Regions from separate parts of the Lysinibacillus sp. RC46 genome, predicted to be linked through region 2. Evidence: riboswitches for the same ligand, from Rfam matches in the RefSeq annotation. Region 2 holds a riboswitch; each other region holds the start of a gene.

Region 1 (11,023 bases), on a different contig from region 2:
TAAAAGTTGGGGATGAAATCTTCCTAATCTTTTATATTTTTGGTAGACGAAATTAAATTTTTCTCAGCTTTTCAAAAGTACACAGCATGAAAGAGGGTAAATGTGTGATCTTTCAAAAACAGAGAAAGACAACGGCGTTAGATTTAAAGCAATACATTGTAAAAATGGATTTAGCGAATTGCCATTCAATAAAAAAGCAAATTGATTTGCTCAAATTGACAAAGAGGGATTTACAATATTTAAAAGCCTTTCAACCTTTTGTAGAAGGCAGTATTGATAATATTGTTAATCGATTTTATGAAATGATTGGAACTGAACGTAGTTTAGTAGATATTATTAATAAACATAGTTCAGTGGAGAAGCTGAAAATTACATTACGACGTCATATTATTGAAATGTTTAATGGTACGATTGATGATGAATTTTATCAAAGACGAATAAAAATTGCTAAAGTGCATGTCCATATTGGGCTTAAAACACAATGGTATATTTGTGCGTTCCAAGATTTAACAGCGTCATTTATTGACTTGGTTGAAGAACATGTTAATCATCCAGTGGATCAGCTTAATACAATTCGAGCCATCTCAAAAATTTCTAATTTTGAGCAACAATTGGTTTTAGAGGCGTTTGAGCACACAATTGAGCAAATTCATGAAAAAATGGAACGTAGAAAAGAAGCGATAGAGCAAGAAATCGTAGAGTCTTCGGAAGGTCTTGCCACAATATCTCATGAAACGAACAATTCATTTCATCGCTTAAGTGGACAATCAGAGGAAATTAAACAACTAGCGAAAAAATCACTTCAAGTGTCGACTTTGGCTGAGAGTCAGGCATTAGAAGGTCGTGAACGATTAAAGAGTCAATCGCAAAATATGAGTAATATTATTTATTCGCTTGATGATATAGCGGAAAATATTGCACAGTTGACAGATATGTCAAAGGAAATGGAATCGATTATGAACGTTGTGACAAATATTGCTAATCAAACGAACTTGTTGGCTTTAAATGCGGCAATAGAAGCGGCTCGTGCTGGAGAAGCGGGCAAAGGCTTTAGTGTTGTTGCAGATGAAGTGAGAAAACTATCGATTCAAACAAAGGAATCTGTCACATCGGTAGCGACGTTACTACATAAAACGAATGAGCGGACAGATAAACTTGTTCAGTCGCTTAGTAATATTCAAGAAGAGGTAGCGTCTGGTGAGGGAAATATGGTTCAAACGGAAGGACAATTTACTAACATATTAGAAGCAATGACCGAGGCTAAAGACCAGAATGGTCAGATGGAAAAAGAAGTACAAGCAATAGTAGACGTACTAAGTGAATTAGGTATTGCCTTTAATGAAGTGAAAAACTCAGCTGGAAAACTAGCTAGCTTTGCACAAAATTTAAATTAATGAAGAGAAAAGCAAAAGGTAAAGAAAATTGTTGTTTCCTATTAAGGCTCTACACACTTTAAGGCACAAATAACACTATATTAATTGTTTATATATAATTTCCGTTATGGAGATAAAAGCCTCTAGCGAATATATGCTATTTGAATATAAAAAAATGGAGCTGTCCAATGTGCTGGATAGCTCCATTTTTGCTAAATTTGTAAAGGGTTTAACGTAATTTTTGATAAAAAAAGTTTATACTAAATAAAGAACTAAAAATAGGGGCGGTTAATATGAAAACAGTTGTTGTATTAGGTGGCGGAATTACGGGATTGTGTACGATGCATTATTTACAACGCCAAGTTCAGGAGAAAAACTTAGATGTAAAACTTGTACTTGTTGAAAAAAATACATACCTTGGTGGCAAGCTTCACTCTGCATATGAACAAGGCTTCATCATGGAAACTGGAGCAGATTCTATTGTAGCGCGTCATAAAGGTGTCATGGAGTTAGTAGAGGAACTAAACTTTGAACAAAATCTTGTGTACAACGAAACAGGTATTTCGTATATTTACACAAATAATGAGCTACATGCTATCCCAGCAGACTCAACGTTCGGTATTCCTATGAGCCTACAATCTCTCGAGGAAAGCACGCTTGTATCTGAGGAAGGTAAAAAAGAAGCGTTAAAGGATTTAACAATGCCGAATGAAAGGTTTACAAAAGAAAGCTCGATTGGGGAATTTTTAACGTATTATTTAGGTGAGGAGCTTGTTCAAAACCAAATAGCGCCGGTACTTGCAGGTGTATATTCTGGAGATTTAAATCAACTTTCAATTGCTTCGACTTTACCGTATTTAATCGATTACAAAAACGATTACGGTAGTATTATTAAAGGTTTTGATGCAAACAGGAAACAATTTGTGAAAGCCTCCAACAAAAAATTTATTTCATTTAAAAATGGTTTATCGTCACTAATTGATCGACTTGAAGAAACATTAACGGATGTAGAAATTATAAAAGGGATTGCCACTACTAGTGTTAAAAAGCAGGAGAATCTATACTCTGTTACGTTAGCAAACGGTAAAATGATTGAAGCAAATCATGTTGTATTGGCACTGCCAAATGAAGCGGTACAAAGCTTATTACAGGATGAATCGTTGAACGGCTATTTTAAACAATTTAATACTGCATCCGCCATTACGATTTATTTAGGATTTGATGTTCCCGATAATAGATTGCCAGCAGATGGAACAGGCTATATTGTGTCACATAATTCGGATGTTATTTGTAATGCAGCAACGTGGACAAGCCGCAAGTGGAAACATACCTCTGCAGAAGGGAAATTACTTGTACGACTTTTTTATAAGAGCATTAACCCTGAGTATGAGAGATTGCGTATGATGACAGATGAAGAGTTAGCAGCAGTTGCTCTTGAGGATGTAAGAAAAAGCTTGGGGATTGAGGAAAAACCAACTGTTGTTGACGTGACAAAATGGATCGACCAGATGCCGAAGTACGACTTGGCACATCGTGAAGCGTTGCAAGGTCTCTTACAAGAGCTCGAGAAAAACTATCCAAATTTATCAATAGCGGGATGCTCATATTTTGGAGTAGGCATAGGTGCATGTATTCAAAACGGTAAAAAAATTGGTGAAGAACTTGTAGAAAAACTATCGTAATTGTTTGATATAAATCAAAATATTATAAATTTCGTAAAAATTATCCTTTGTTCAGTGAAATAGTCTTGACTCAATCGTTCGTAAACGATATGATTCTTTTAATTATTTAAAAAATTCATACTAAATTCTTATCAAGAGAAGCAGAGGGACTGGCCCTATGAAGCTTCAGCAACCAACTTAATGTCAGGTGCTAAATCCAGAAGACCGTGTGTCGAAGATGAGAAGGAAAACAATTACGAAATGACGTAAAAGCCTTCTTTTTTTATGAAAGAAGGCTTTTTTTTATTTTAAAGATTAGGGAAGAGAGGTTAGTTTTATGGAATTGCTTGAAAGGTTAAAAACGCAAGTTCTAACAGCAGATGGTGCAATTGGTACAGTTTTATACGGCTACGGCTTGGAGTACTGTCATGAGGAAATGAATGTACAGAGACCTGAATTAATTGAAAAGATTCATAGAGAATATATTGCAGCTGGTGCTGATATTATTCAGACGAATACTTACGGAGCTAATGCCATAAAATTAGCCCGCTATGGGTTAGAATCTCGTGTACAGCAGTTTAATGAAGCTGCTATAACGATTGCAAAACGAGCAGCGGCAGATGGTGGACAATTTGTTTTAGGTACAATTGGAGGAATCCGTGGTATTCGTAAAAGTGACGCAACGTTAGAAGAAATTTTAGCAACCGTTGATGAGCAGGCAACAGTTTTACTGGCAGGAAATCCAGATGGTCTTTTACTTGAAACTTATTATGACTTTGAAGAGCTAACGGCGACTTTAACAATGCTGCGAGCTAAAACGAAATTACCGATTATCGCTCAAGTTTCTATGCACGAACCCGGAATTTTGCAAAATGGAATGAGCTTAAATAACGCCTTATATAAACTTGAAGCGTTAGGTGCAGATATCGTAGGAGTTAACTGTCGCTTAGGCCCTCACCATACTATACAAGCATTTGAAGGAGTAGAGCTTCCTGAGAAGGCATTTATGTCAGCGTATCCGAACGCCTCTCTTCTTGATTTGGAGGATGGGCGTGTCGTTTATGAGTCGGAGGCAGATTATTTTGGTCGAGCAGCTGTAGCGCTTCGTGATCAGGGGGTACGTTTAATTGGTGGCTGTTGTGGAACGACACCAAAGCATATTGCTGCAGTGAAAAAGTACTTAGAGGAGCTATCCCCGGTCGAGGAAAAGTATGCAAAACCAGAAAAAGTAGAGGTTGTCCGTGAGGCAGAGCCAGCAAATTATGAGCCATTACATGAAAAAGTAAAACGTGAACGCTCGGTTATTGTGGAGTTAGATACGCCAAGACATTTAGAAATTGAAGGCTTTATTGAAGGTGCAAAAAAAATATATGAGGCGGGCGCAGATGTAGTCATGATGGCCGATAACTCTCTTGCTTCTCCAAGGATTAGTAATGTCGCAATGGGTGCCTTACTGAAAGAAACACACGGGGTACGCCCGTTAACCCATATAACATGCCGAGATCGTAATTTAATTGGTCTTCAATCACATTTAATGGGATTAAATGCACTAGGGATTCATGATATTTTAGCAGTTACTGGAGATCCGACAAAGGTAGGCGATTTCCCAGGAGCAACTAGCGTTTATGACGTATCTTCAATGGAGCTGATCCAATTAATAAAACAATTAAATGAAGGTGTATCGTTCTCAGGGAAACCGCTTCGTAAAAAGGCAAATTTCTCTGTAGCGGCTGCATTTAATCCTAATGTACGTGTACTAGATCGCGCTGTCTCTCGATTAGAAAAGAAAATTGAACATGGGGCAGATTATTTTATTTCACAGCCTGTTTATACAAAGGAAAAAATCGTGGGAATTTACGAGGCGACAAAGCATTTAGAAACACCAATTTATATAGGCATTATGCCAGTAACGAGCTATAAAAGTGCGGAGTTCTTACATCATGAAGTGCCAGGCATCAAACTATCTGATGATGCATTAGCACGTATGAGGGCTTGTGGCGATGATAAGGAACGCGCAACACTAGAAGGAATTGCAATTGCTAAAGAATTAGTAGAAGTAGCAGCGGAATATTTCAATGGTATTTACCTCATCACACCATTTTTACGCTATGATATGACGCTAGAATTAATGAAATTTATTGAGCAATTGGATGAACAGAAAAAAGGGGTAAGTATAAATGGCTAAGCACATGATTGAAGAGCAACTAGAGAAACGAATATTAATTCTTGATGGCGCAATGGGAACAATGCTACAAAATGAAAATTTATCAGCAGAGGATTTTGGCGGCGAGGAATATGATGGCTGTAATGAAAATCTCGTGCTAACTAGACCAGATGTGCTTGAAAAAATTCATGGAAAATATTTAGAGGCTGGAGCAGATATTATTTGTACAAATACATTTGGAAGTACTCCACTTGTATTAAATGAATATGATCTTGGTGCGAAAGCGGAAGAGATTAATAAACGCGCTGTAGAAATTGCACGCAAAGTAGTGGATGAGTTTTCAACATCCGACTGGCCACGTTTTGTAGCGGGGGCTATGGGACCAACTACAAAAACCTTATCGGTTACAGGTGGTATTACATTTGATGAGTTAGAGGAAAACTTCTATGTTCAGGCAAAGGCATTAATCGAAGCCGGGGCGGACGTTCTGTTGCTAGAAACTAGTCAGGATATGCTAAATGTTAAGGCAGGAACATTGGGGGTATCTCGTGCCTTTGAAGCAACGGGAAAAGAGCTACCTGTGATGATATCGGGAACAATTGAACCGATGGGAACGACACTGGCTGGTCAAACAATTGATGCTTTTTACATTTCCATCGAGCATATTAAACCATTATCAGTTGGTTTAAACTGTGCGACTGGACCAGAGTTTATGACTGATCATATTCGTTCATTAGCAGAGCTTTCAACAGGCTATATTAGCTGTTACCCGAATGCGGGCTTACCAGATGAGGAAGGCTGCTATCATGAGTCACCTGATTCATTGTCACAAAAGCTAAAAGGCTTTGCAGAAAAGGGCTGGCTAAATATTGTCGGAGGTTGCTGCGGTACAACGCCAGCACATATTGCGGCTATCCGAGAGGTGCTAAAGGACGAAAAGCCTCGCCAATTACCAGATGCAACCCATGGTCATGTAGTATCAGGGATAGAGCCATTGGTGTATGACGACTCTATGCGTCCATTATTTATTGGAGAACGGACAAATGTCATCGGCTCTCGTAAGTTTAAAAATTTAATTATTGATGGGAAGTTTGAGGAAGCGGCAGAAATCGCGCGTGCTCAGGTGAAAAATGGAGCACATGTTATCGATATTTGTTTAGCAAATCCTGACCGCGATGAACTAGCGGATATTCGTGGCTTTATGCAGGAGGTTGTAAAAAAAGTAAAAGTACCTCTTGTGATTGACTCGACAGATGAAAAAGTAATTGAGGAAGCACTTAAGTTTTCTCAAGGGAAAGCTATCATTAATTCTATTAACTTAGAGGATGGTGAGGAGCGTTTTGACGCAGTTTTACCGCTAGTGAAAAAATATGGGGCCTCTTTAGTAGTGGGGACAATTGATGAGCAAGGCATGGCGGTTGATCGACATCGCAAGCTAGAGATTGCTGAACGTTCCTATAAATTGTTAACAGAAAAATGGGGTATTGCTCCTGAAGATATTATTTTTGACCCATTAATGTTCCCAGTAGGTACAGGAGATGAGCAGTATATTGGCTCGGCGCTTGAAACAGTAGAAGGAATTCGCCTTATTAAGGAGAAAATGCCACGTACATTAACGGTGCTTGGTGTAAGTAATATTTCATTCGGATTACCACCAGTAGGTCGTGAAGTATTGAATGCCGTGTATTTATATCACTGTACACAGGCTGGTTTAGATTATGCAATTGTGAATACGGAGAAGCTAGAACGTTATGCATCTATTCCTGAGGCAGAGATTAAGCTAGCAAATGATTTACTCTTTCATACAAATGATGAGACATTAGCCGTCTTCACGGATTTCTATCGCGATAAAAAGAAGGAAAAAACAGAGGAAGATATCCCTAAAACAGTAGAAGGTCGCTTAGCTTACTATATTTTAGAAGGTACAAAGGAAGGGCTTATTGAGGATTTAGAGGCTGCTCGTGAAATTTTCGAAACGCCGCTTGCTATTATTAATGGACCTTTAATGGATGGAATGGCAGAGGTTGGCCGCTTATTTAACGATAATCAGCTCATCGTAGCAGAGGTATTACAATCAGCAGGGGTTATGAAAGCAGCAGTAGCACATTTAGAGCAATTTATGGAGAAAGATGAAGAGAGTGCTGGCAAGGGGAAGATGGTTCTTGCAACTGTAAAAGGCGATGTGCATGATATTGGGAAAAACCTTGTCGATATTATTTTAAGTAATAATGGCTTTAAGGTCATTGATCTGGGTATCAAAGTAACACCTTCCCAATTAATAGAAGCGATTCGCAAGGAGAAGCCAGATTTCATCGGGCTTTCAGGCTTACTTGTAAAATCAGCACAGCAAATGGTTATTACAGCTCAGGATTTTAAAGAAGCGGGAATTGACGTACCTATTTTAGTAGGGGGAGCGGCATTATCCCGTCGCTTTACTGAAACAAAAATTGCTGGCGAATATAATGGACCTGTCATTTATTCAAAGGATGCGATGCAAGGATTAGAGCAGGCAAATCGGCTAATGGGGACAGATACACGTGCAGATTTCTTAGCTGAAATTAAGGAATCTCGTGAAAAACGCTTAGAGGCAGACGAAAAAAGAGCGGCTCGCCCTACAAAAGAAGTAACAGTAAAGCCTGTACGTACAATAAAGGAATCGTCTGTCTTTCTACCAGCAGATGTGCGACGCCATGTAAAGAGAGGATATGCTGTTTCGCATTTATATCCATATGTTAATATGCGGACATTACTAGGACATCACCTAGGCTTAAAAGGTCAAGTACAGCAATTACTTGATGCTGGCGATGCAAGAGCAACGGAGTTAAAAGAGTTAGTCGACGATTATTTACAAAGGGACCTATTGAAACCATCAGGTATGTATCAGTTTTTCCCTGCACAAGCCGATGGGGATGATGTAGTCGTTTATGATCCAGCAGATAGCAAAACAGAAATTGAACGATTTACCTTCCCACGTCAACAAGTTGAACCGTTTTTATGTCTTGCAGATTTCCTGAAAACAGTTGAAAGCGGTGAAATGGACTATATTGCCTTAATGGTGGTAACAGCTGGCCAAGGGGTTATGACGAAGGCTCGTCAGCTAAAAGAGGAAGGGAAATTCCTTGAAAGTCATGCATTACAATCTACAGCCCTTGAGCTTGCGGAAGGCTTTGCAGAGCGTATGCACCAAGAAATTCGTGATCAATGGGGCTTCCCAGATGCAACAGATTTTACAATGCGTGATCGTTTCGCGGCAAAATATCAAGGACAGCGCTTCTCATTCGGCTATCCAGCATGTCCGAACTTGGAGGATCAAGAGAAATTGTTTGGCTTATTAAAACCAGAGGACATTGGTGTTCACTTAACGGAAGGCTTTATGATGGAGCCGGAAGCTTCTGTTTCAGCAATTGTCTTTGCACATCCAGATGCTCGATATTTTAATGTGTAATGCTAGAAAAAAGTGGTATAACTTTATGTAATGAGGTTAAAGCCTCGGCATAATTGAAGTAGGACGTGAGCATGATGATTCGATTGATGGAAGAGAAAGATTTACCTGGTGTTTTAGATATTTACAATGACATTATTTTAACGAGCAAAGCCGTTTATCGATATGAAACACAATCGTTAGAAGAAAAAAGACAATGGTTCACGGAGCAGCAAACATTCGGAAATCCACTGCTAGTGTTTGATGTAAATGGCACAGTAGCCGGCTTTGCAACATATAGTCAGTTCCGTCCATATCCAGGTTATAAGCACACAATGGAGCACTCTGTATATGTGCATAAGGATCATTACCAAAAGGGGATAGCGTCACAATTAATGCAAGAGCTAATTCGAACTGCCAAAGAGCAAGGTGTGAAAACACTCGTAGCGGGCATTGATGGTGAAAACATCGGAAGCATTAAAATACATGAAAAACTAGGCTTTGAATACGCGGGTACAATAAAGAATGCAGGCTATAAATTTGGACAGTGGCTAGATCTTGTATTTTATCAGCTACAGTTAACCGGACCAAAAGTATAGAAGGGTATGACATGTCATATTCTTTCATATTGAGGGCAAACTCTAGTTTATTTGCATAAAGCTGAATAATAATTGACCCCGACATTCAGCATTTTGAGAGGAGTATCGTATTTTAATAAATAGTTTTATTCTTTTGGATTAGCTTGTCTACTTATGTTAATGATGAGGAGTTGTTGATTTTTCACGGAGAGTGGCGACTCCTGCGGGATTAGCTTGCGCTGAAAGCCCCGCAGGAACGAAGTGACGAGGAGATTGAAGCCAAGCCCGCGGAAAGCGCCAACTCGGAGTGAAAATCAACCTTAGTTTATTGATACAAATTATTTAATGTTTATTCTTTTGACGAAAAGATAAAGGGTATGACAAATGTCATATCCTTTTTATGATGTTTGCTTCTGTTGCATGATTATACTCTTGTTTTATGATGAGGTCATAAGAAAAAATGAAACGAGGGAGTAAAAACAATGGCAACAGATCGAGAAAAAACAAAAAAACTGCGCCAGGACGTAGCGCCATTTGCGAAGTCTGACACAGCTAAAAGTATCTTTCAAATGGTAAATACAATTGTACCTTTAATCGCCCTATGGGTAGCTGGTTATATGTTAGTAGATGTTTCACCATGGTTGACAGCTGGCTTAAGTGTAATTTCTGCTGCATTTGTCGTACGAACTTTTATTATTTTCCATGATTGTACACACGGTTCATTTTTCAAAAGTAAAAAAGCAAACGACTGGGTTGGTTTTGTAACTGGGGTGTTAACATCATTCCCATATGAAAAATGGAAACGTGAGCATACAATTCACCACGCAACTAGCTCGAACTTAGATAAGCGTGGTATCGGTGATATTGATATGATGACAGTGGAAGAATTTTTACAAGCATCTAAAGGGCAACGTGTATGGTATCGTTTTTACCGTAATCCATTCGTAATGTTTGGCTTAGGTCCGCTATTTATGGTGTTAATTTTAAACCGTCGTAATCGAAATGACGCTAAACAGAAAGAACGTTTTAACACTTATCTAACAAATGTAGTCATCACGGGAATCTGTGTTGCCTTAATTTACTTTATGGGGTGGCAAGCATTTTTATTAGTGCATGTAGTAACATTGTTTGTTGCTGCTTCTCTTGGCATTTGGTTATTTTTTATCCAACATACGTATGAAGATTCTTATTTTGAGCATGACTCAGAGTGGGATTATGTAAAGGCCGCTGTTGAAGGTAGCTCGTATTATAAATTACCAAAGCTATTACAATGGGTTACAGGCAATATTGGCTTCCACCATGTACATCATTTAGCACCACGTGTACCGAACTATAATCTTGAAAAGGCGCATAATGACATACCGCCATTACACACTGCAACGACTATTACGTTACGTACAAGCCTAGAATCATTACGCTATAAGTTATACGATGAAGATCAAGGCAAGTTTGTAACCTTTAAAGAAGTTAATGAAATAATCAAACGAAAAGCAAGAAGCAGTATTGCTGCTTAGTAGAATTTTTTCAGCCATCTCTTCGAAGGGATGGCTGTTTTACGTAAATAAAACATATATTGAGGATGAAGCAATTACTGTGCTCATTATCAAAAGTTGTGGATTACATTTTTAATACGTAGCTTGTATATCAGTTGATTGGAGTGGAGGCTTGGCGACTCCTTGGGGATTAGCGGATAGAGGAACGAAGGCTAAAACCATCACGTCCTGTGATAACGCCTTCGTGACCAACCTCGTGTTGGCCCGAGACCCTGGAGCGAGCAACGCGAGTGAAGCGGCTCATCGGACGCCCCCAGGAAAGCGCCTAGCCGG
Region 2 (11,023 bases):
GTTAATGGCTTTGAATACGAAATACCTACTCGCTGTGCATTTTCAGGTACCTTCCCTGTTTCAAGAGGCATTGTTTGGATACCTTTTGCTACTAATTTTTCCCGAAATACATCGAGTGTATATAAGGTTGGATTAAAGACAGTTACATATGTACTTTTCTGTGAACCTGCTGGTAAGTTACCCGTTACAATGATTCGATCTGTACCATATTCTCTTGTAATTTTTACAGTACTTTTCTCGCCCTTTTTAACAATTTTTGTTTTGTTTACAACCGGGATAGTACTTGCAAACGGAACAAGCTGAACATTAGCCGTAGTGCCAACCTTTGAGCCTGTCACTTTCACTTGCACATTTGCAATATCATATTGATCATTTGGCGAAATCGTTAACGCTGAAATACGTGAAGCATAAGGTTGATCCTCTTCTTGAGGTACAATACCCTTCGGTAAGCGATCTTCATCAAACCAAGTATCATCCCCGATTAAAGAACCCGTAATTTTAGAGATACCCATTTTTTTCAGGCCATTGGCGAATGACTCTAAATGACTAGGTAAAAGCGTTGGATCTCCCCCGCCCTGTAAATAAATATTACCGTTTAGTACACCATCTTCAATTGATCCATCGACATATGTCTTCGTAGCAAAGCGATAATCAGGTCCTAATAAATCCAATGCAGCGGCACTAACTAAAAGCTTATGCGTAGAAGCAGGACGTATCATTTTGTCTCCATTATTATTGTAGAGCACTTTCCCTGTTTCTATATCTCGTACGGTAATGCTGTACTCGTTGTTCTTCCAATTCTTCGCAATAATGCTATTCACTTTTGTTGTCATCATTTGCTCACTAGCACCTGCCTTCTCAGGAAAGATGATGGTCGAGTAACAGACCATTAAAATCATTATTAAAAAATTAATTTTCTTTTTCATAGACCCTCCAATTGGCAAATTTCTACTTTTCACGCTTTTATTCTACGGAAAAAATTAGCATTTTACAATAAAACACTTTTTTATTTTACAAAGAATAATGTGTCATCTTTTTTATTCGACAAGAATAAACTGTAATAGCTAGCTAAATCATTTCGGGAAAGGAGTTGTTTTATAAATGGGTGCTAAATGGATAAAGATTTCAGTTTTATATTTAGTGATTGTTTTGGCCTTTGGACTGTTTATGCATTATACAATTCAACTCGAATGGAAGGCGACACATGCACATATTGGTGTAGTAGGTTGGCTAACAACTGGTTTAATCGGTTTAATTTATTCCGTATATAAAGATGCCGCCGAGACAGGATTAGCCAAAGCACAATTTTGGTTTTACAATATTGGATTGCCGTTCCTCTTAGTCGGTATGATGATGGTTTATATAGATGTACCGCGCTGGTTATTTGAACTCTTTGTATCTGGTGGCGGTATCGCAGTAGCAATTTCAGTGCTGTTCTTTGTTGTCAATGTCTTTAAAAATGTAAAATCTTAAATAGAAAGCCCCACTTTTTTCATAGAGTGGGGCTTCATTTATTTTATTGCAATGAATTCGCCTGCATTTGATACATTTTTTCGTAAATGCCGCCCTGCGCTAATAACTCATCATGTGTGCCACGCTCAACAATCTTACCTCGATCTAAGACAAGAATACGATCTGCATTTTTAATAGTAGAAAGTCGGTGAGCGATAATGAATGTTGTACGTCCTTTTTTTAGTACATCCATCGCATGCTGAATAATCTCCTCTGTTTCCGTATCGATATTAGAAGTAGCCTCATCTAAAATTAAAATAGCCGGGTCAAAGGCAAGCGCACGCGCAAAGGAAATTAACTGACGCTGCCCAGACGATAGTGTGCTTCCCTTCTCAATAACAGGCTCATCATAGCCATTTGGCAAGTTCGCTAAAACACGTTCCCCGCCAACAGCTTTTAATGAGGTTTCTATTTTTTCACGTGAAATTTTAGGATTATTCAGGCTAACGTTCGAAGCAATAGTGCCTGTAAATAAGTATGGATCCTGTAGAACAATGCCCATATGTTCACGCATTGTTTGACGAGGAACCGAAGTGATATCAATTCCATCAATCGTAATTTTCCCTTTAGATGGGTCATAGAAACGGAACAATAAGTTCATAATAGAACTTTTCCCAGATCCTGTATGACCAACTAAGGCAATGGTTTCACCTTGGTGTGCTTCAAATGAAAGGTTTTTCAATACGTATTCATCATTTTTATAAGCAAAAGAAACATCTTCAAACACCACATTTCCTTTATATCGAGGTAAACTTTTTTCAGATACCGGCTCCCCGTTAATATCTAACACCTCAAAGACACGCTTTCCTGCTACAAGTGAGCGCTCAAGCTGAGAAAATTGATTGACGATATTCGTGATCGGATTAAATAATCTCGTTAAATAATCAACAAAGGCATATAATGTCCCCGCAGAAATAACTTCCGTTGCCGTAAATGACTGTGTACCAAAGTAGATAATAAAAATAGTAAACATCGTAAGTCTTAATGCATTAACAAGGTTAAAGGAAGTTGCCGAATCAAGGAAAAGCAGCTTGCGTTCATACGCATAATGCTCATTATTCATGTCATCAAATTCCTTCGTCATTTGCTGTTCACGGCGGAATGCTTGAATAATCGTCATCCCTTGAATCGATTCATTAATCATTGCGTTAATATCGGCTATTTTCGTTCTAATAACATCATTATATTTCGAAGCAACTTTACGGTATAAAATCATCCATAAATAAACGATTGGTACCATAGTCAACGCTAGGAATGCCATTTTCCAATTTAAAATGAAGAGTGCGATATAAACACCTACAATAGAAATTAAACTCGTAACGAAGTTTGAAAGTACTTGAACATATAAATTACGAACAGCCTCGGTATCATTCGTGACACGGGCTACAATTTTCCCTGCTGGTAAATTATCGAAGTATTGAATTGGCAATGTTTGAATATGCTCAAATACATCCTTACGTAATTTTTGTACAACACGGTTGGCACCCATTTGTAAATAGATATACATAAAATAGCGTAAAACAGCTGTAGCTATTGCTAAAAGTAAATAGACAACTAATAGCCAAGTAATTGGTTTTAATTCAATGTGGCCAATTGTCATGTAATTATCAATGATATGCTTCGCAATAAACGGCCCAACAAGCTCCGTAAAGACGGCGATTGTTAAGAAAAATAGTCCAAGTAGTATCGGTTTTTTAAAATACATTGCATAGCGTGTTAAACGTTGACTCGTACTCATGAGGCACCTCCTTCTAGCTGCTGACGGTCAAATTGCTCTTTATACCATCCTTGTTGTGAAAGAAGCTGCTCATGTGTTCCCTGCTCTACAATTTGACCTTCATCTAGCACGATAATTAAATCGGCGTGCTGAATTCCTGATAAACGATGCGTTGTAATAATCGTCGTTTTGTCTTGTCGTTCTCGCTGTATATTCTCAATAATTCTTGCCTCTGTTTTGGCGTCTACAGCAGAAAGCGAGTCATCAAGCATTAAAATTTCAGGGTCTTTAATAAGAGCACGCGCAATTGAAACACGTTGCTTTTGACCACCTGAAAGAGATACACCTTTTTCACCAACAAGTGTCTCAAGACCCATTGGTAAATTTTTTAAATCCTTTTCAAAGTATGCTGCACGAACCGCCTGCTGCAACTCAGACTGTGTAGCATCCTCTTTCCCAAATAAAATATTTTCACGAATAGTACGTGAGAATAGAACATGATCCTGTGGAACATAACCAATCCAGTCGAGTAACTGCTCCTTCGTTTGTGCAGTAATATCGACTCCATCAATCGATAGCTGTCCTTCGCCGATTGGATACTCGCGTAATAATTGTCGTAAGAAGGTCGTTTTACCCGCTCCTGTTTTACCAACAATTCCAAGTGTTTGCCCCTTTTTCAATGACAGCGAAATTTCCTGGAGATTTTTCACCTGACTCATTGGATATTGAAATGTTAAATCATCAAAGCCAATTGCACTTGGTGTCGAAATCATTCGTGGATTCGCAATATTCCGAACGTCCGCCTCATAGTTTAGCGTTTCTTGTACACGATCAAGAGAAGCGTTACCTTGTTGCATCACATTGATAAGTTCCCCAATTGCAAATATTGGCCAAACTGCTAGCCCCAAGTAAACATTGAACGTTACAAGCTGCCCAACTGTCATAGCCTCTGTTGCTACTAAATGAGCACCATAGCCAAGCGCTACAACATAACTAATCCCCGTACCGACCTTTGTAATCGGTCCAAATAAGGCGTTAATTTTTGCGGTATGCATATTTTTTTCATACACAATCTCGCTCATCTCTGCAAAATTTGTTTCGTCCTTTTTTTCTTGTACGTATGCCCGTACAACCCGCACACCTGCAACCGACTCTAGAACACTATCATTCAGCTCTCCAAAAACATCCTGCGCCTTCATATAGCGTTCGTGCACAATCTTCCCTAAATATTGAATAAGGATAGCCATGATCGGTACTGGCAGCATTGCAAAAAAAGTAAGCTTCCACGAAATCATAAAACCCATGGCAAAAATAATAAAGCCCATGTAGATTGTGGAATCAACCAATGTCATAATCCCGAAACCAGCGGTCAACGACACTGCGTTTAAATCATTCGTCGCACGTGCCATTAAATCCCCGGTGCGATTTTTTTCATAAAACGTCGGTGTCATGCGTAAAAAATGCTGCATAAGGTTTCGACGTAAAATTTTCTCTAAGTTAATAGCCCCTTCAAATAATCTGAATTGCCACACAAAATTAAGGGCATAACCCCCAATAATGATACACACGAAAATCAAAATATACTTCGTTAAAATAGCTGGTGTCATTTCTCCAGCAGTCAATATATCAATAATTGACCCTAGTAAATACGGTGGAACAACTTCTAAGCCACTCGCAATCATTAATAGCACGACAGCTATAGAATATTGCTTCCAATATTTCTTAAAAAACCAGCCTAATTTACTTAAAACATCAAACATACGTTATAACCTTCTTTCTCTAGTGCTGTTAAAGCTGTGCTACCCACTATCCAGAAATACCTTGATGAAAATCATTTTTTGTACTTTGTTTCGCATACACATGCACTCCTTTTTCATTGTCACTACAACCCTTTTTTGCAACAAAAAAGACACATACCCAAAAAAAGAGCATGTGTCTCTTCATAAAAGGTCAGGAGTTACCCATGCCCTTTATTTGCAACGCAAAATAAAAAAGTTAGAAGACATGGACAATGTATGCAGTTGTGCTTTGATATGATACTGGTAAAATTAACATCGTCATGCCCTCCTCTACTTAAGATTGTTATAGTGTTCTTGAAGATTATCACACTTTAGAAATATTTGTCAACCAACTAACTGTTATTTTTTACGTTTTTCAGGAAATAATTAACGCTTTAAAGCAATGAATTACTACAATTACAATCTTGGAACAAAGTAAACTAGGCACCTTAAATTTAGAATTTCAAACCTATAACTTTTTGTATTGACTTTAACGCAACGTAAGCCTTTATGGTTAGTTTGTATGAACCTAAAGGAGGAAATAAACATGAATGAATTTTATCAAATGCCCTTATTCGTAAAGCTAAAAGTAAGCAATATTGAAAAATCAAAGGAATGGTATGCAAACGTACTCAATTTCAATTCGGTATTTGATTTCCCAGATGCGAACGGAACAACTTCCATGACACATTTGAGAGGAGCCAAGTATCAAGATTTAATGTTATTAAAGGATGAAGAAGTCAGCACTTCTAACTCTGTCATTATTAATGTTTTCTCTAATAATATTCATAGTATTTATCTGGCTGCACTAGAAAATAAAACGAAAATCATTCAACAGCCGACAGTTCAACCATGGAATGCAAAAGAATTAACGATAGAAGATCCAGATGGTTATGTTTTTACAATAACTGAAAGTGTCGATTCCAATAAAGACTTCGATACTGTCATTGACAATGTTAATAATCAATCATAGTAATAAATTATGACATGATTGCAACAGCAGAAACAAGTTCATCTGTTACACTACTTGTGTGAAGCAGATGCTATATGTATACACGTGCGATGGCAGAGTGGCTAAAAGAATCAAGTTCCTTTTACGATGAAGGAACTAAAATCGGTAAGAAGTGTCCTTGATTCCTACAAATAGACAATACGATTGGCTGTGTTAACTAATTAACCTTTACTACTACTCCAACATTTACTATTATGGTTTGCCGCAGTTAAACGAAATAATAGAAACTGTCTTTATTTTCAAGAAGAGCGAAAGTCAACAATCTTCTATTTTTCAATTAAAACATGTTATTGAAACATCGCTGGAAGACCCTGTCGAACAAAGCTAGTTCGATAGGGTCCAAATCAATTTATCGGAACAATTTCAAGGTTTATCGCCCTAATTTTTAAATTTATCGCCTAACTTTTTTAATTTATCACCCAACTTTAATTTAACGCCTAACTATTATCTAAAATGGGTATCTCATGATACACTTTTTAATATAGACATTTTAATAAGGAGTCTTTACTTTGAAATCATTTTTAGCTGTTGGAATCGGCGGATTTTTGGGTGCCATCTGTCGATATAGCCTTGGTCTAGTACTTTCAAATAACGGTGGTTTTCCATTTGCGACACTTTGTATGAACTTAATTGGCTGCTTTTGTTTAGCATGGCTATTTACAACGTTTACAAAGCGAACACCTGTTATTATAGGAATTGGTACTGGCTTTTTTGGTGCTTTTACAACCTTTTCAACATTTTCTTTAGAAACGCTATTACTTTTGCAGGATAGTAAATGGCTACAAGCCGTTCTTTATATTTTTGTAAGTGTTTTTGGCGGTTTAGCTTGTGCATGGCTAGGATTTAAACTAGCAAAGGGGCGCTTCGTATGATAATGATTGGTATCGGTGGATTTTTGGGTGCACTAACAAGATTTTATCTAGGAAGATTGATTGTCCATACATACCCATGGGCAACATTTTTTATTAATATAACGGGTTCTTTTGCACTTGGCTTTCTATTTGCATTACATCCAAATGATTGGATTTGGCAGTTTATAGGGCTTGGTTTTTTAGGAGCATATACGACCTTTTCAACATTTGGTTTTGAATGTTTGCAACTCTTAGAGCAGAAAAAATGGAGGCAAGCGATTATTTATATATGCACTACAGTTTTATTCGGTTTACTTTTCGCGGCACTTGGCTTTGTCCTTGTGTAGCAGCATTTTTGAAATACTAGAGGTGATTTTTTGACACAGCCGTCCATTGAACAATTACAAGCGCTCGAAGCTGAAATTGAACAAACATTATATACTTTAATCGACTTAGAACTAGAAGAAAACTTTCCAGAAATGAATACTCGCTTTGCACAATTACTTGCAAAGGTTCAGGCTACTCAGTTAATTGATTATAAACTTGACGTCCTCGTTGATCCTCAAGGATTGGCAACAGAAACCTGCACTCTACTACAAAGTTTAATAGAAGCAAAGGCTAGACCACAAAAAAGACAACGCCTCCTAACACATCGTATGATTTTAAAAATATGGCTACGTAAAAATCAACGCTTTATGACGGAATTTTTACCACAAATGTTTTAGGTGAGGCGCCCCTCCAATTCTAAGGGCGCCTCCTTTTTCCCCCTTTCAGTTGTTAAATCAAGTTGTGCTGCGTAAAAACAGCGACACCAAAAATTCACGCTTTCCTATCCTCTAAACCTCTTACTTGTTCAATTTCCTTAATTAATATAGCTTTTAAACCAAGCTTGATTAAAAATATGTTGCAAAAATCGACTTTTTATTATAATATTTATTATTGTGAAAAAAATAATATATTTGCTTCTTATCAAGAGAGATGGAGGGACTGGCCCGATGAAATCTCGGCAGCGGAACTTATGATTTAAGTTACTGTGCCAAATCCAGCAGGCAAAGGCTTGATAGATAAGAGGAGTGTTTTATAGATATAAGGCCTCTTCTTGTTGTTACAAGAAGAGGCCTTTTTATCGTAAAAAGAATGGACAAAAGACGTGTCCAATTTTATTTTTTGGAGGTAGACATGAAGAAAGAGAATCCATGGGCGCTGATCCCATTTGTTGTTTTTTTAATTTTATTTATTGGTTCAGGGGTTATTACAGGTGATTTTTACGCCTTCCCTGTCATTGTAGCCATTTCTATTTCAGGCGCTGTGGCTTTGGCAATGAATCGAAAAGAATCGTTTGCGCAAAAGGTTGATATTTTTTGCAAAGGCGCAGGAAACTTAAATGTCATGCTGATGGTCATTATTTTTCTCTTGGCTGGTGCCTTTTCAGCGGTAGCAAAAGGCATGGGGGCAGTGGACTCCACTGTAAACTTTGCTTTATCGGTCGTTCCGCCAAACTTACTTGTCGTAGGCTTGTTCATCATCGCCTGCTTTATCTCCCTATCAATGGGTACATCGGTGGGAACGATTGTTGCACTGGCTCCAATTGGAGTTGGGATAAGCGAGCATATCGACCTTTCCATGGCTTTAGTAATGGCAGCGATTGTTGGCGGTTCGATGTTTGGCGATAATTTATCTTTTATTTCAGATACAACAATTACTGCCGTTCGTTCACAAGGTGCACAAATGAAGGATAAATTTAAGGTGAATTTTTGGATTGTGTTGCCGGCAGCTATTGTAACGAGCCTTATTTTAGGAGTTATCACAATGGGTGAAACTGCACAAGTGGAGCATTTAAGCTATAGTTGGGTAAAAATTGTTCCCTATGTTTTGGTTATTATTTTAGCGTTAGCTGGAATGAATGTTTTCCTTGTTCTGGCATCTGGGATTGTTCTTGCCGGGGCTGTTGGCTTAGCGGATGGCAGCTATCACTTAATGAGCCTTTTTCAAAAGATCGGCGAAGGAATGTCAGGCATGTATGAAATGGCATTCCTTGCGATATTAATAGCTGGAATGGTGGAGGTTATTAAGTTTAACGGAGGGATTGACTTTCTACTTCACCTTGCAACAAAAAGGATTAAATCGAAAAAAGGTGCTGAATTTGGCATTGCCGGCCTAGTGGGTTTAACAAATTTATCTACGGCCAATAATACGATTGCTATTTTAATTGCTGGTCCACTTGCAAAAAATATTGCTGAACAGTATGAGATTGAGCCGAGAAAATCCGCAAGTATATTAGATATTTTCTCCTGTACGATCCAAGGTCTACTGCCATACGGAGCCCAATTCCTGGCAGCCGCAAGCGTAGCCGGAATATCGCCAGTGAGCATGCTGCAATACTCTTTCTATCCAGTCCTTATAGGAATTTGCGGAACCATTGCTATCCTCATCGGATACCCGAAAGAAAAGAAAGCCTGAGCTTCATCACTTAAAAAAAAATATTGTTTTACCATTAAAATAATCCAATTGTTTTGAAAGAAATAATCAAAACGATTGGATTTTTTATTTGAGGCTATTCATTTTTTGTGATAGAGATAATACTTAAAAGTTACAATTACACTTTCTCATTAGTTATTTCGTAGCGTCTATATTTGAACATAAATCCAATTCCAAGAATAGGTCCAATCGCTAATATTGTAAAGATCCACTCCCATCCAATGATCCTCAGTATAATAGGGATTAGATTTATTGAAAATATAGTAAGTAAGAAACCAATACACATTTGAAAAGTAAGGGCTGTACCTACATAATCAACCTCGGCTATGTCTGAAACTAACCTTCCTAAAAACAAAATCATTCTTTGATCTATACGAAAAGGTTGGATTGTCATTTACACAAAATTATTGACTGTCCCTTGATTAAATAATACCAAATACAGGATAAAATTCCTTCGTAAATCTTATCATTGATAAAATAAAAATAATCTACTATTATTTCTTATTGAAATAATAGTAGATTCTCATATTTTATACTATTAGTTACATGAAGCCTGCAGCTTACTGTTTGATGTTTGTAACCACTCACTTAATTGTCATGTTTACCTCTACCATTCATGGCATCATCATATGGTGTATAGGTCATAGTAGGTACTTTCTTTTTCACAAAAACGCGATATATTGCCCGAACCAAAATGCTTGAAAAAATCAGACTTACAATAAGCGCAACACTATTCCCAATATTCATTCCATCCTATCCTTTCTCACTGAGTAGTTAGTTATAGTTTTCCTACTTTGCAAGTGTACTACTAATTAATGTAGGCAACTGTACTATTATATTGTCATCAAACATTGGACATGCCTAGATTGTAATATAATGATCTAAAACACCCCAATTATTTTCGAAATAATTAGATATCTATATTCTACATACTAATACTTCGGCACGAAGTCAAATTTTTCCTGTGGTTCAGTTTATCTTTTCTTCATAACACTACGCTTGGACCAAGCGGCTCATCGAAATCGCCTAGTTGAAACAGAAACCCACCCCCTCATTTTACCGAACATGAAAAAAACAGCTGATAAACTTCAGCTGTTCGTTCTTTATATATGCTTTGATTTTAATCGTAGGTTCTTCCACATATGATAGTATACTCCACCAGAAGTCATCACTGCTGGAACAGTAAAAATAAAGGAATATTCAAATCCTTGCTCTGCAACGTGTTGAATTGTCCCAGTGGTAAACATCATAAATATCCACAAAACCATCGTTATAGCAAGAGAAATAGATGCAGCTAGGTTTACAGGCTTTGCAAGACGCGCTAGTTTATCAATAGAAGACTCAGCGTCACTATATATGGGTGTAGTTTCTGGTGCTGCCTTAAAAATATGCATATCTGCACTAGAACAAACATGTGTCCAGCCACCGTAAGCAAATAGCTCAAAATACTCCTCTTCTTCATCCTTCGGTAATTTACGATAATCAATACTAAAAATGACGTCTTCTGGTTCACCTTTCTCTAGCCCATAGCCAGCACATCGAAATCTTTTTAAATGCCACCCATTTGCCGCTTTTTCACTTAATTCTTTCATATCGCGCTCCTCAAAAAAAGCTAAACCATATGATGCCATATATCTCTTATTTCGCACTATTTTTGCCCCCTTTGTAGTCCCTG
Region 3 (11,023 bases), on a different contig from region 2:
TTTAAACCACTTTTCGCTCTCTTCTTTTTCTTTAATATCCTTAGGACTGACAACAATAGAATTTTGTGGAGCATTAAACACATCTGATTTATCAGTATTAGGATTTAAGGCGAAGTTATAAAAATAATTCCCTGCAAAAAATCCAGCCACAACAAACAATACTAATAGCAGACTGACAATGGTAATAATCACTTTATATTTTCTTTTCATATATATCCCCCTAAAACTACTATTATGAATTATACACAAAGTTACTAATATGAAAAATAGAATTCTATAAAATAGGGGAGATAAAAAAGGGAACGACTCTAATCGTTCCCTTTGCATGTTGTTAAAATACATGAAATTAAGGTGTCTTAAAGTATGGCTCTTCGGCAAAACGAGGGAGTTGATTTCCGTTCCGACTGAGCGCTTTGCCGCTGACGCTTCGCTTTCGCACAGAAATAAAACATTTGCCGCTGACGCTTCGCTTTCGCGCAGAGCAGAGCTTCCTGGGGGCGTCCGATGAGCCGCTGCTCGCTCCAGGGTCTCGGGCCAACACGAGGTTGGTCACGAAGGCGTTATCACAGGACGTGATGATTTTAGCCTTCGTTCCTCTAATACTGATTCCCAAGGAGTCGCCCAGTCTCCACTCCAATCAATCACTCCACTCGGCATGTATCTTCTGGCGTGCCACTTTAATTTATGGTGATAAAACGATACTGTTCTGTGTGCGAGTAACCTAGAATGGAAATCACCCTCATTTAAAGGGCTAGTATATTCACAAATATTTTCTCTTTCAACACAAAAAAGGGAACGACTGAAATCGTTCCCTTTGCTTAATGAATTATTTTAATGGACCGCCAAGTTTAGTGATAGCTTCAGAAACATTTGAGAATTTCTTGAAGTTTTCGTTGAATAAACCAGCAAGTTCAGAAGCTTTTTTATCATAAGCAGCTTTATCTGCCCATGCATCACGAGGATTAAGCACTTCAGTTGGTACACCTTCAATAGAAGTTGGAATGTTTAAACCGAATACTGAATCTTGAATTGTTTCAACATTAGCTAATTTGCCGTCAATTGCAGCACGTACCATTGTACGAGTGTAAGAAAGCTTCATACGGCTACCAGTTCCGTATTCGCCACCAGTCCAACCAGTGTTCACTAAGTATACTTGTGCACCGTGCTCGTCAATTTTTTGACCTAACATTTCAGCATAAACTGTTGCTGGAAGTGGAAGGAATGGAGAACCGAAGCAAGTTGAGAATACTGGTTCTGGCTCCGTTACACCACGTTCTGTACCAGCAAGTTTAGATGTGAAACCGCTTAGGAAGTGGTACATTGCTTGCTCTTTTGTTAATTTACTGATTGGAGGTAATACACCAAATGCATCAGCTGTTAAGAAGATGATTGTTTTTGGGTGACCTGCAACAGATGGATCAACAATATTTTCAATGTATTGAATTGGATAAGCTACACGCGTATTTTCTGTTAATGAACCATCATCATAGTCACAAACTCGAGTTTCTGGATCAACAGCTACGTTTTCTAGTACAGAACCGAAGCGGATTGCGTTGTAGATTTCTGGTTCTTTTTCAGCAGAAAGGTTAATTGTTTTTGCATAGCAACCGCCCTCAATGTTGAATACACCGTTATCAGACCAACCATGTTCATCGTCACCGATAAGCTTACGATCAGGATCAGCTGATAAAGTTGTTTTACCAGTACCAGATAAACCGAAGAATAATGCAACATCACCAGCTTCACCAACGTTTGCTGAGCAATGCATTGAAAGGATGCCTTGTTGTGGTAACAAGTAGTTCATAATACCAAAAATAGATTTTTTGATTTCACCAGCGTATTCAGTACCACCGATTAGGATAATTTTCTTTTCAAGTGATACAATGATGAATGTTTCAGAAGCAGTGCCATCAATAGCAGGATCTGCTTTAAAGTTAGGAGCTGAAATAACTGTGAAGTCAGCAACATGAGAAGCTAATTCTTCTTTAGTTGGACGGATAAATAATTGATGGGCGAAAAGATTGTGCCAAGCATATTCATTGATTACTTGGATGCTTAATTGCGAATCTTTGTCAGCACCAGCAAAGCCTTTGAATACGAATAATTCGTCACGTTCTTTTAAATATTTTACTACTTTTACATATAAGTTATCGAACACTTCAGAAGAAATTGGTCGGTTAACTTTGCCCCAGTCAATTTTATCCTTTGTGCTATCTTCTTCTACCGTATATTTATCTTTAGGTGAACGACCAGTGTATTTGCCAGTTTCTGCACGAACTGCGCCATCTACTGTTAACATAGCTTCACCACGAGAAGTAGCCTTTTCAGCTAATTGTGGTACTGAAAGTTGAACATTAATGTTACCGCCGCTTAATAATTCCTTCAGTTCGTTTGCAATTTCTACTGAATTCATCGATTAAATACCATCCTTTTTTATAGTATTCCCTAGAGTTTGAGGGAGATTTTCTTAATTTCAAAAATAGTATAACACAATTGCTTAAATAATCTATACTAATTCAGAAATTATTTTTCAGATTTTATTACTTTTCAAGAAAACGACAAAAAGTAAATTGATTTGTTTTGATAATGCTTTTTACCCTATTTATAATAAGTGATCACACATTCACTTTCGACACAGCAAAAATTGTGTTTGGAAGCTTTGGGCTAACATGGGGTTCGCACAGGATGTGAAGTTTTAGCTTGCTTTTTATTAGTTGGAGCTTGTCTTCGACTGAAAAGGGGCTACAATCATATTCATCCACCACATGTTCTGTAGCTAACGCTTTGCTTTTGCTACAAAATGTGCTGTAAAGGGTTACACATATGTTAACACATGATGTAAGGTGGAGAGTAGGGATTATTTTGTTTTAAATTACAGTATAATCCAAATTTGTTTCTATATAAATCCCATACTTTCTTTATAAGAATACAATCAATTATGTCTTGGCATAATTGTAACTGTCGCTTTACTTTCGCTACAGATAAACAATGCGTCCGGAATCTGCTTTGTGCTTGGGCCTGACAATGTTTTTTGCGCGAAAGTGTAGCGTCAGCAAAGGGTTTTAGTCTGTGCGAAAGCGAAGCGACAGCAACAGCAACAGCACGATGTTGGACACCCGCTGAAAGAAGTTAAAAATATTTGACAATGTTCGACCTTTTACGTATTATGAGATATTGAACGGATACTCTTATCCCGAGCTGGTGGAGGGTCAGGCCCTGTGAAACCCGGCAACCTGCATGAACTATTTCACGACATGCGCTGGTGCCAATCTGATGCAAGGGGAAACTCCCTTGAACGATAAGAGTGAAAGGTTACGAAGTCATTATTCCTTTCCTCATGTTAAGTAAGCGTGAGAAAAGGATTTTTTTATTGTTAAAAACGAATTAAAGGTAAGTATACAGTCCTTTCCTTATTATAATGACGGATCTTTCAAAAATCCTCGTGTTAAAAGCAGCAGCTGTTTATTTGTGCGGAAGCGTAGTGACAGCAACAACTGTTTTACTGTGCGAAAGTGCAATGACAGCAACAAATGTTTACTGTGCGAAAGTGCAACGACAGCAACAACGGCTTGAGAGTTCAATCCTTAGGGGCGAACTTGACATGGGTAATGAGTACCGTATTAATTCGCAAATATTATTTGTAAAAGTAATAGGAGGAAAATCAAATGACAAACCGTCGACTGTTTACATCAGAAAGTGTAACAGAAGGACATCCAGACAAAATTTGTGACCAAATCTCGGATGCCATTTTAGATGCTATTTTAGCAGAAGATCCAAACGCGCGTGTAGCGTGTGAAACAACAGTAACAACAGGCTTAGCATTAGTAGCAGGAGAAATTACTACTTCTACTTATGTAGATATTAAAGGTATCGTTCGTGATACTGTAGCAGAAATCGGTTATACACGTGGGAAATACGGCTTTGATGCTGAAAACCTAGCAGTTCTTGTTGCTATTGGCGAGCAATCACCTGATATTGCTCAAGGTGTTGACCAAGCATTAGAGGCGCGTGAAGGCTCTATGACAGACGCTGACATTGAAGCAATTGGCGCAGGTGACCAAGGTTTAATGTTCGGTTATGCATGTAACGAAACGCCAGAGCTTATGCCATTACCAATTAGTTTAGCGCATAAATTAGCTCGTCGTTTAACGGAAGTACGTAAATCTGGTGAACTAGCATATTTACGTCCAGATGGAAAAACGCAAGTAACGGTTGAATATGATGAAAACAATGTACCAGTACGCGTTGATACGATTGTAATTTCAACACAGCATGATGAAGAAGCTACACTTGAGCAAATTCAAGCAGACTTAAAAGAATTCGTTATTGCTCCAGTTGTTCCAAGTGAATTACTAGATGCCGATACTAAATATTTCATCAACCCAACTGGCCGATTCGTAATTGGTGGTCCTAAAGGGGATGCTGGTCTAACTGGACGTAAAATCATCGTTGATACATACGGTGGCTATGCACGTCATGGTGGAGGTGCTTTCTCAGGTAAGGACGCAACTAAGGTAGACCGTTCAGCGGCATATGCAGCACGCTATGTGGCAAAAAATATCGTAGCAGCTGGTTTAGCTGATCGAGCTGAAGTACAACTAGCTTATGCGATTGGTGTTGCTCAACCTGTATCTATTGCAGTTGATACATTTGGAACAGGAAAAGTTACGGAAAGTGAAATTGTAAAATGGGTACGCGAGCTATTCGATCTACGCCCAGCGGGGATTATTAAAATGCTAAACCTTCGTCGTCCTATTTATAAGCAAACTGCCGCATATGGCCACTTCGGTCGTACAGATTTAAATGTACCTTGGGAACAAACAGACAAAGCTGACGCATTAAAAGAAAAAGCAGGTTTATAAACTATTCAGCTAAAGCAATGAAGTAGCTGGGGAAATATTTTAAAATACTATTACAGAAAGGGGCTTAACATTAATTTAGCCCCTTTCGCTGTTTTTTAACGAAAAAAATAAGCTCCTATATTGCTCGGTTGCCCAAGCAATCGTGGAGCTGCTTTACATTAATTTTTTGGTTGAAGAGATTTATAGTATTGACCCTTTTCTACATATTCACGTATGATGCGTTCCATATCTTCTTTATCTTCATCGTTTAATTCTCTTACAACCTTTGCAGGACGGCCTAGTGCTAAACTATTTGGAGGAATGACTTTGCCTGGAGGTACTAGACTACCCGCCCCAATGAATGCACCCTCTCCAATCTCCGCTCCGTCTAATACTATAGAGCCCATACCTATTAAGGCTTTTTTTCGAATCGTACAACTATGTAAAGTTACTTGATGTCCAACTGTTACTTCATCTTCAATAATTAGTGGATATTTGGGGCTTTGATGTAAGCAACAGAGGTCTTGAATACTAACTCTTTTTCCTATAATTGTTGGTGATACATCTCCTCGAATAACTGTGTTAAACCAAATTGTTGTTTCAGCACCTATTGTAACGTCGCCGGTAACGGTTGCATAATCAGCAATAAAAACAGAAGGGTCAATATTGGGTTTTTTACCTTTAAATAGATAGATCATGAGGATCGCCTCTTTTCTTTCTTTGATGTAATATTATCGTATCAAATACGCAACTTGATGGAAATATAAAATTAAAATGATCAAGATATTACGATATAATCATTGTGTAATTATTTTTTTAGGAGGACTATGTGAAATGTGGAAATGGGAAGCTGATGGACAAGCAAAGGCTGTGGTTGCTATTCTTCATGGTGCATATGAAAATCACCGTTGGTATGCATGGCTTATAGAAAAACTTAGATTGGAAGGCTTCCACATAGTCATGGGGGATTTACCTAATCATGGAGTAAATGTAGGATATTCAAGTGTTCACGATGAGGATTTTAAAGAATACAACAAATATACAAGGCATTTAATCGAGAATGCTTTTTCGTATAATTTACCTGTCTTTTTAATAGGACATGGACTTGGTGCGACTCTATTACTACATACCATGCAAAAAAGAAAATATGAATGTGCAGGAATTATTTTAACTTCACCTTGGCTTCATTTAAATCTATTGCCAGGTAAACTATCAAATGCTTTAACTAGTTTAAGTGCCCTGACTGCCAATGTGAAGCTGACCCATGAAATTACATTAGAATCACTAACGCGCAGTATAGAAGGTAGAGATGAGATGAAGGATGAGGTTCCTTTTTCATCCGTTGTTTCAGTGAAATGGTATCGCGAGCTACAACAAATGATGCGCAATTTAGTGTTATTGCCGAAGGCTGAATTCCCTAATATGCCTATGTTAGTTATGACAGCTGAAAAAGATAATATTACTGAAACCAAACAAACACGGAATTGGCTTTATCAGATGGAATTTACAGAGTTTCAATTCAAAGAATGGGCAAACTGTTATCATAATCTATTTCATGAAGTAGAGCGTGACGAGATTTTTGTTTATATACGTGATTTTATTAATAATGCTCTTCGAAGAATTGGCTATATAATTGAATAGTGAATTACCTCTCCAATTAACTAGAAAATTACTAACTTTTTGTTACTTGAATATAATGTTGTAATTTTCAGAAAAGTGTAATACTATAATGACTTAAAGTAATATTTTTTCACATTGGAGGGGGAAAATGGAAACAATCGTTGGGAAAATTAATGAGATTTTATGGGGACCGTGGTTTATTTATGGCATTTTGTTAATTGGGCTCTTTTTTTCAATTATCACACGGTTCCTACAAGTAAGACACATTAAAGATATGTTTGTTTTAATGTTTAAAGGCGAAAAATCGGATAAGGGGATTTCATCTTTCCAAGCGATGTCTATCGCATTGTCTGGTCGAGTAGGTACAGGTAACATTGCCGGTACAGCTACAGCAATCGGGATGGGGGGACCTGGTGCTGTTTTTTGGATGTGGGCAATCGCATTTATCGGTGCGGCAACTGCTTACGTTGAGTCGACATTGGCTCAAATTTATAAAGAAGAGAAAGATACAGAATATCGTGGTGGGCCAGCTTTTTACATAGAAAAAGGAATGGGGCAAAAGTGGTTTGCAGTTATATTTGCTGTTGCCGCATTAGCTGCCATGTTAATTTTGATGCCGGGTGTTCAATCGAATGCAATTGCTACAGCTGTTGAAAACGCTTTCGATATTAAGACTTGGATTACAGGACTTATTATTGTCGTATTATTAGGTACTATTATTATCGGTGGTATTAAATGGATTGCCAATGCTGCGCAGATCATTGTACCGTTTATGGCATTAGCATATATTCTGATGGCCATCATCATTATTGCAATGAATATTAAAGAAGTACCAGCTGTATTTTCATTAATTTTTTCTAGCGCATTTGGTGCACAAGAAATCTTTGGTGGTATTATTGGCTCCGCTATTGCATGGGGGGTTAAACGTGGTATTTATTCAAATGAGGCAGGTCAGGGGACAGGGGCGCATCCAGCAGCAGCTGCAGAGGTATCGCATCCTGCTAAACAAGGTATCGTTCAAGCAGCTTCTGTGTATATTGATACTTTATTAATCTGTACAGCTACAGCATTTATGATTTTATTTACTGGTATGTATAATGTACACGATGAAAAAGCGGGTACTGATTCATTTGTTTATGTTGGCGATTTCAATAAAGGCGGATTAACTGGAGAAGAACAAATCACATTTGCGAAAAGTATTAAAGAAGGCGCAGCATACACACAATATGCAGTAGACTCTTCACTACCAGGTTTTGGTGGACCATTCGTAGCGATTGCCTTATTCTTCTTTGCTTTTACGACAATTATGGCATACTACTACATAGCCGAAACAAATGTGGCTTATTTATTCTCAGGAGCTACAGAGAAAGTCGTCATATGGCTGGCTAAATTTGCAATTTTAATTTCTGCGTTTTACGGTACAGTCCGCACATCCGATCTTGCTTGGGCGATGGGGGATGTTGGATTAGGTCTAATGGTTTGGATTAACGTTTTAGCGATTTTAATTATTATGAAGCCTGCTATAGTAGCATTAAAGGACTATGAGAAACAGAAAAAAGAAGGAAAAGATCCTGTTTTTGATCCTCGTAAACTAGGAATTAAAGGTGCAGATTTCTGGATAGATTATAATGAAAAACGTAAAAATAAATAGACAATAAAGAGAAAGCTATCTAATAGAATTTAACATTCTATTAGATAGCTTTTTTGTTTTATAAAAAATTTCTATTGACGGCAATAGAAAAAGAAGGTATATTTTGTCTTAAGGAAATTATCTTTCCTTTGAGAAACTTTTTTTGGGGAGGAGGTGAAAAATTGACTGTGTTCCATTTACCGAAACTATCATATGATTATGATCAGTTGGAGCCCTATATTGATGCTAGAACGTTAGAGATTCATCATTCTAAGCATCACGCTACGTATGTAAATAATTTAAATGCGGCCTTAGAAGGTCAAAAGGATTTACAAAATCAGTCGTTGGAAGATTTATTAAGCAATCTTGATGTGCTACCAGCAGATATTCAAACAGCTGTACAAAATAATGGTGGAGGACACTATTGCCATAGTTTATTTTGGGATTTGATGAGTCCCAATGGCGGTGGTGAGGCAAATGCTGATATTGGAAAGGCGATTGATTATTATTTTAAAACGTTTGATAATTTTCAGGATCAGCTATCTAATGCAGCGATTACCCGCTTTGGAAGTGGGTATGGATGGCTAGTGCTGGATGGCGAACAATTAACCATTATGAGTACAGCTAACCAAGAAACGCCTTTAAAAGAGGGGAAAATTCCTCTACTCATTATTGATGTATGGGAGCATGCGTATTATTTGAAATATCAAAATCGTCGACCTGAATTTGTTACGAATTGGTGGAATACTATCGATTGGGATAAAGTCAATCAGCGATATGTGGATGCAATGAAACGACAAACACTTTTAAAATCTAACTAAGTTAATTAAGGTAATTTGACATGAAAGTAAAAATTAAGTACTCCTCCCTATCCCCCGCGCCATCGGGGGATATTTTCTTTTCTAAAATCAATTATGCTTCGGCATAATTGTAGCTGACGCTTTGCTTTCGCTACAGAAAAAAATTGCTGAAAGAAGTTAAAAAAGCATGATTCCAATGCTTTATCGGAATCATGCCTCATATTGAAACGTTCTAACTAACTTAACGAGTAATCTTTCATTTTCTCCAAAGCAATCACAAAGGGAGGATCATTTTGTTGATTTAGAAACTCGTATTTTAATACATGTACATATTTTTGGGGAAGTTGACTGACATAATCTATTACAGCATCTCGTTCTTCCTTACCACCCGGATGACCATGATAAATGACAAGGACAATAAGACCACCGATTTTTAGCATCTTTAGCAAATCTCCAATTGCTTGTATCGTAGTATTTGGCTGTGTAATGATGTCGTGATTACTACCAGGCAAATAACCGAGATTAAAGATTGCAGCAGCTACAGGCTTGTGGACATAGTTGGCTACTTCTTCATGCCCTCTATTTAAAACAAGTGCACGATGCTCTAAGCCATTGTCTAAAAGGCGGTGGAGAGTTGCATCAACAGCGCTCTTTTGAACATCAAAGGCGTATACTTGACCTTCATCGCCGACAAGTTGTGCTAAAAATAATGTGTCGTGGCCGTTTCCTGCTGTGGCGTCTACTACAGTATCGCCCTCTTCAACTGTATCTTTTATCAGCTGTTGTGCATATTGTAAAACGCGTTGTAGCTTCATTTGGCAACCTCAGCTTGATAAAATTTCCCTTGCCAGCTTCCACGGCGTTCTAGCTCTGCATCAATACCATTTAATACTTCCCATTTATTAACACTCCACATTGGGCCAATCATTAAATCAATTGGTCCATCACCTGTAATACGGTGAATAACCATATCTGGTGGTAGAATTTCAAGTTGATCTGCCACTAGTTTTGTGTAAATGTCCTGATCTAAAAATTCTAACATGCCCTTTTCATATTGCTTAACCATTGGAGTACCTTTTAAAAGGTGGAGTAAATGAATTTTAATGCCTTGTACGTCAAGTTTTGCGACTTCACGAGCAGTTTCCATCATCATGTCATAGTCTTCAAGAGGAAGGCCATTAATAATGTGAGAGCATACACGAATACCATGCTTTCGTAGCTTTTCAACACCTTCCACATATGTTGCATAGTCGTGGGCACGGTTGATAAGATTTGCAGTTTTTTCATGCACAGTTTGAAGCCCAAGTTCAATCCACAAATAAGTACGCTCGTTTAATTCAGCTAAATATTCGACTACATCATCTGGTAGACAGTCTGGGCGTGTTGCAATGGATAATCCAACAACACCCTCTTGAGCCAATGCTGCTTCAAATTTTTCCTTTAATACAGGAAGTGGTGCATGTGTATTTGTATATGCTTGGAAGTAAGCCATATATTTGCCGTCCTTCCATTTTTGATGCATTTTGTCACGTATTTCAGCAAATTGCACCTCGATAGGATCAACTTTGTTGCCCGCAAAATCACCTGAACCTGCTGCACTACAAAACGTACAACCTCCGAAGGCAACCGTACCATCACGATTTGGGCAGTCAAAGCCCGCGTCTAGTGCTACTTTAAAAACTTTATGACCAAATTGCTCACGTAAATAGCGATTCCATGTATAATACCTTTTTCCATCTGAAGGAAAAGGAAAGTTTGTTTCTGTCATTTATTTCACTCCTCTAACACTATATTTTATCACGTGCTAGTGCTTCCGTCATGAGGGAAGAATTTAATATTATGTGAATGACCTGAGCGATTGATGAGGGAAGCCAAACGAAAAGTACATCGACAGGAGTAAATCATATGAGGATGGCCGAAAAAACTACACAGTAAATATTCTAAATCCTATGTGAAAAGAGTAAATTTATTTTTCTTGTACTTTTGTATTTTTCAACATAAACTAACTATTTAGAGTAGCGAAATAATGGAGGATATTTTATGCCAAAAAGCGTTTGGTTTTTAATTATCGGAATGCTTGTGAACACGACGGGCAATTCATTTTTATGGCCTTTAAATGCCATTTATATGCA

Evidence for each region. Region 2 has a riboswitch for S-adenosylmethionine ahead of ABH966_RS25590 (Na+/H+ antiporter NhaC family protein). Riboswitches for the same ligand answer to the same signal wherever they lie in the genome.
Region 1: another riboswitch for S-adenosylmethionine. It lies ahead of ABH966_RS24280 (bifunctional homocysteine S-methyltransferase/methylenetetrahydrofolate reductase); the one in region 2 lies ahead of ABH966_RS25590 (Na+/H+ antiporter NhaC family protein).
Region 3: another riboswitch for S-adenosylmethionine. It lies ahead of metK (methionine adenosyltransferase); the one in region 2 lies ahead of ABH966_RS25590 (Na+/H+ antiporter NhaC family protein).

The regions. Positions count from the first base shown of each region.
Region 1 covers NZ_JBGCCF010000041.1:27,204-38,226, reverse strand. The annotation lists gene ABH966_RS24290 (protoglobin domain-containing protein) at 105-1,394, shown strand; gene ABH966_RS24285 (protoporphyrinogen oxidase) at 1,667-3,055, shown strand; SAM riboswitch class I at 3,181-3,279, shown strand; gene ABH966_RS24280 (bifunctional homocysteine S-methyltransferase/methylenetetrahydrofolate reductase) at 3,372-5,219, shown strand; gene metH (methionine synthase) at 5,212-8,643, shown strand; gene ABH966_RS24270 (GNAT family N-acetyltransferase) at 8,718-9,218, shown strand; gene desA (Delta(5) desaturase DesA) at 9,680-10,711, shown strand.
Region 2 covers NZ_JBGCCF010000049.1:9,922-20,944, reverse strand. The annotation lists gene dacB (D-alanyl-D-alanine carboxypeptidase/D-alanyl-D-alanine endopeptidase) at 1-926, opposite strand, end outside; gene ABH966_RS25625 (hypothetical protein) at 1,102-1,473, shown strand; gene ABH966_RS25620 (ABC transporter ATP-binding protein) at 1,517-3,250, opposite strand; gene ABH966_RS25615 (ABC transporter ATP-binding protein) at 3,247-4,989, opposite strand; gene ABH966_RS25610 (VOC family protein) at 5,555-5,980, shown strand; gene crcB (fluoride efflux transporter CrcB) at 6,529-6,891, shown strand; gene crcB (fluoride efflux transporter CrcB) at 6,888-7,217, shown strand; gene ABH966_RS25595 (hypothetical protein) at 7,248-7,595, shown strand; SAM riboswitch class I at 7,834-7,941, shown strand; gene ABH966_RS25590 (Na+/H+ antiporter NhaC family protein) at 8,050-9,330, shown strand; gene ABH966_RS25585 (DUF3951 domain-containing protein) at 9,937-10,095, opposite strand; gene ABH966_RS25580 (DUF2812 domain-containing protein) at 10,452-10,997, opposite strand; gene ABH966_RS25575 (PadR family transcriptional regulator) at 10,997-11,023, opposite strand, start outside.
Region 3 covers NZ_JBGCCF010000030.1:22,526-33,548, reverse strand. The annotation lists gene ABH966_RS21520 (alpha/beta hydrolase) at 1-210, opposite strand, end outside; gene pckA (phosphoenolpyruvate carboxykinase (ATP)) at 827-2,413, opposite strand; SAM riboswitch class I at 3,186-3,305, shown strand; gene metK (methionine adenosyltransferase) at 3,666-4,862, shown strand; gene ABH966_RS21505 (gamma carbonic anhydrase) at 5,021-5,539, opposite strand; gene ABH966_RS21500 (alpha/beta hydrolase) at 5,676-6,482, shown strand; gene ABH966_RS21495 (alanine/glycine:cation symporter family protein) at 6,610-8,112, shown strand; gene ABH966_RS21490 (superoxide dismutase) at 8,274-8,912, shown strand; gene mnmM (tRNA 5-(aminomethyl)-2-thiouridylate-methyltransferase MnmM) at 9,128-9,706, opposite strand; gene mnmL (tRNA modification radical SAM protein MnmL/YtqA) at 9,703-10,659, opposite strand; gene ABH966_RS21475 (MDR family MFS transporter) at 10,932-11,023, shown strand, end outside.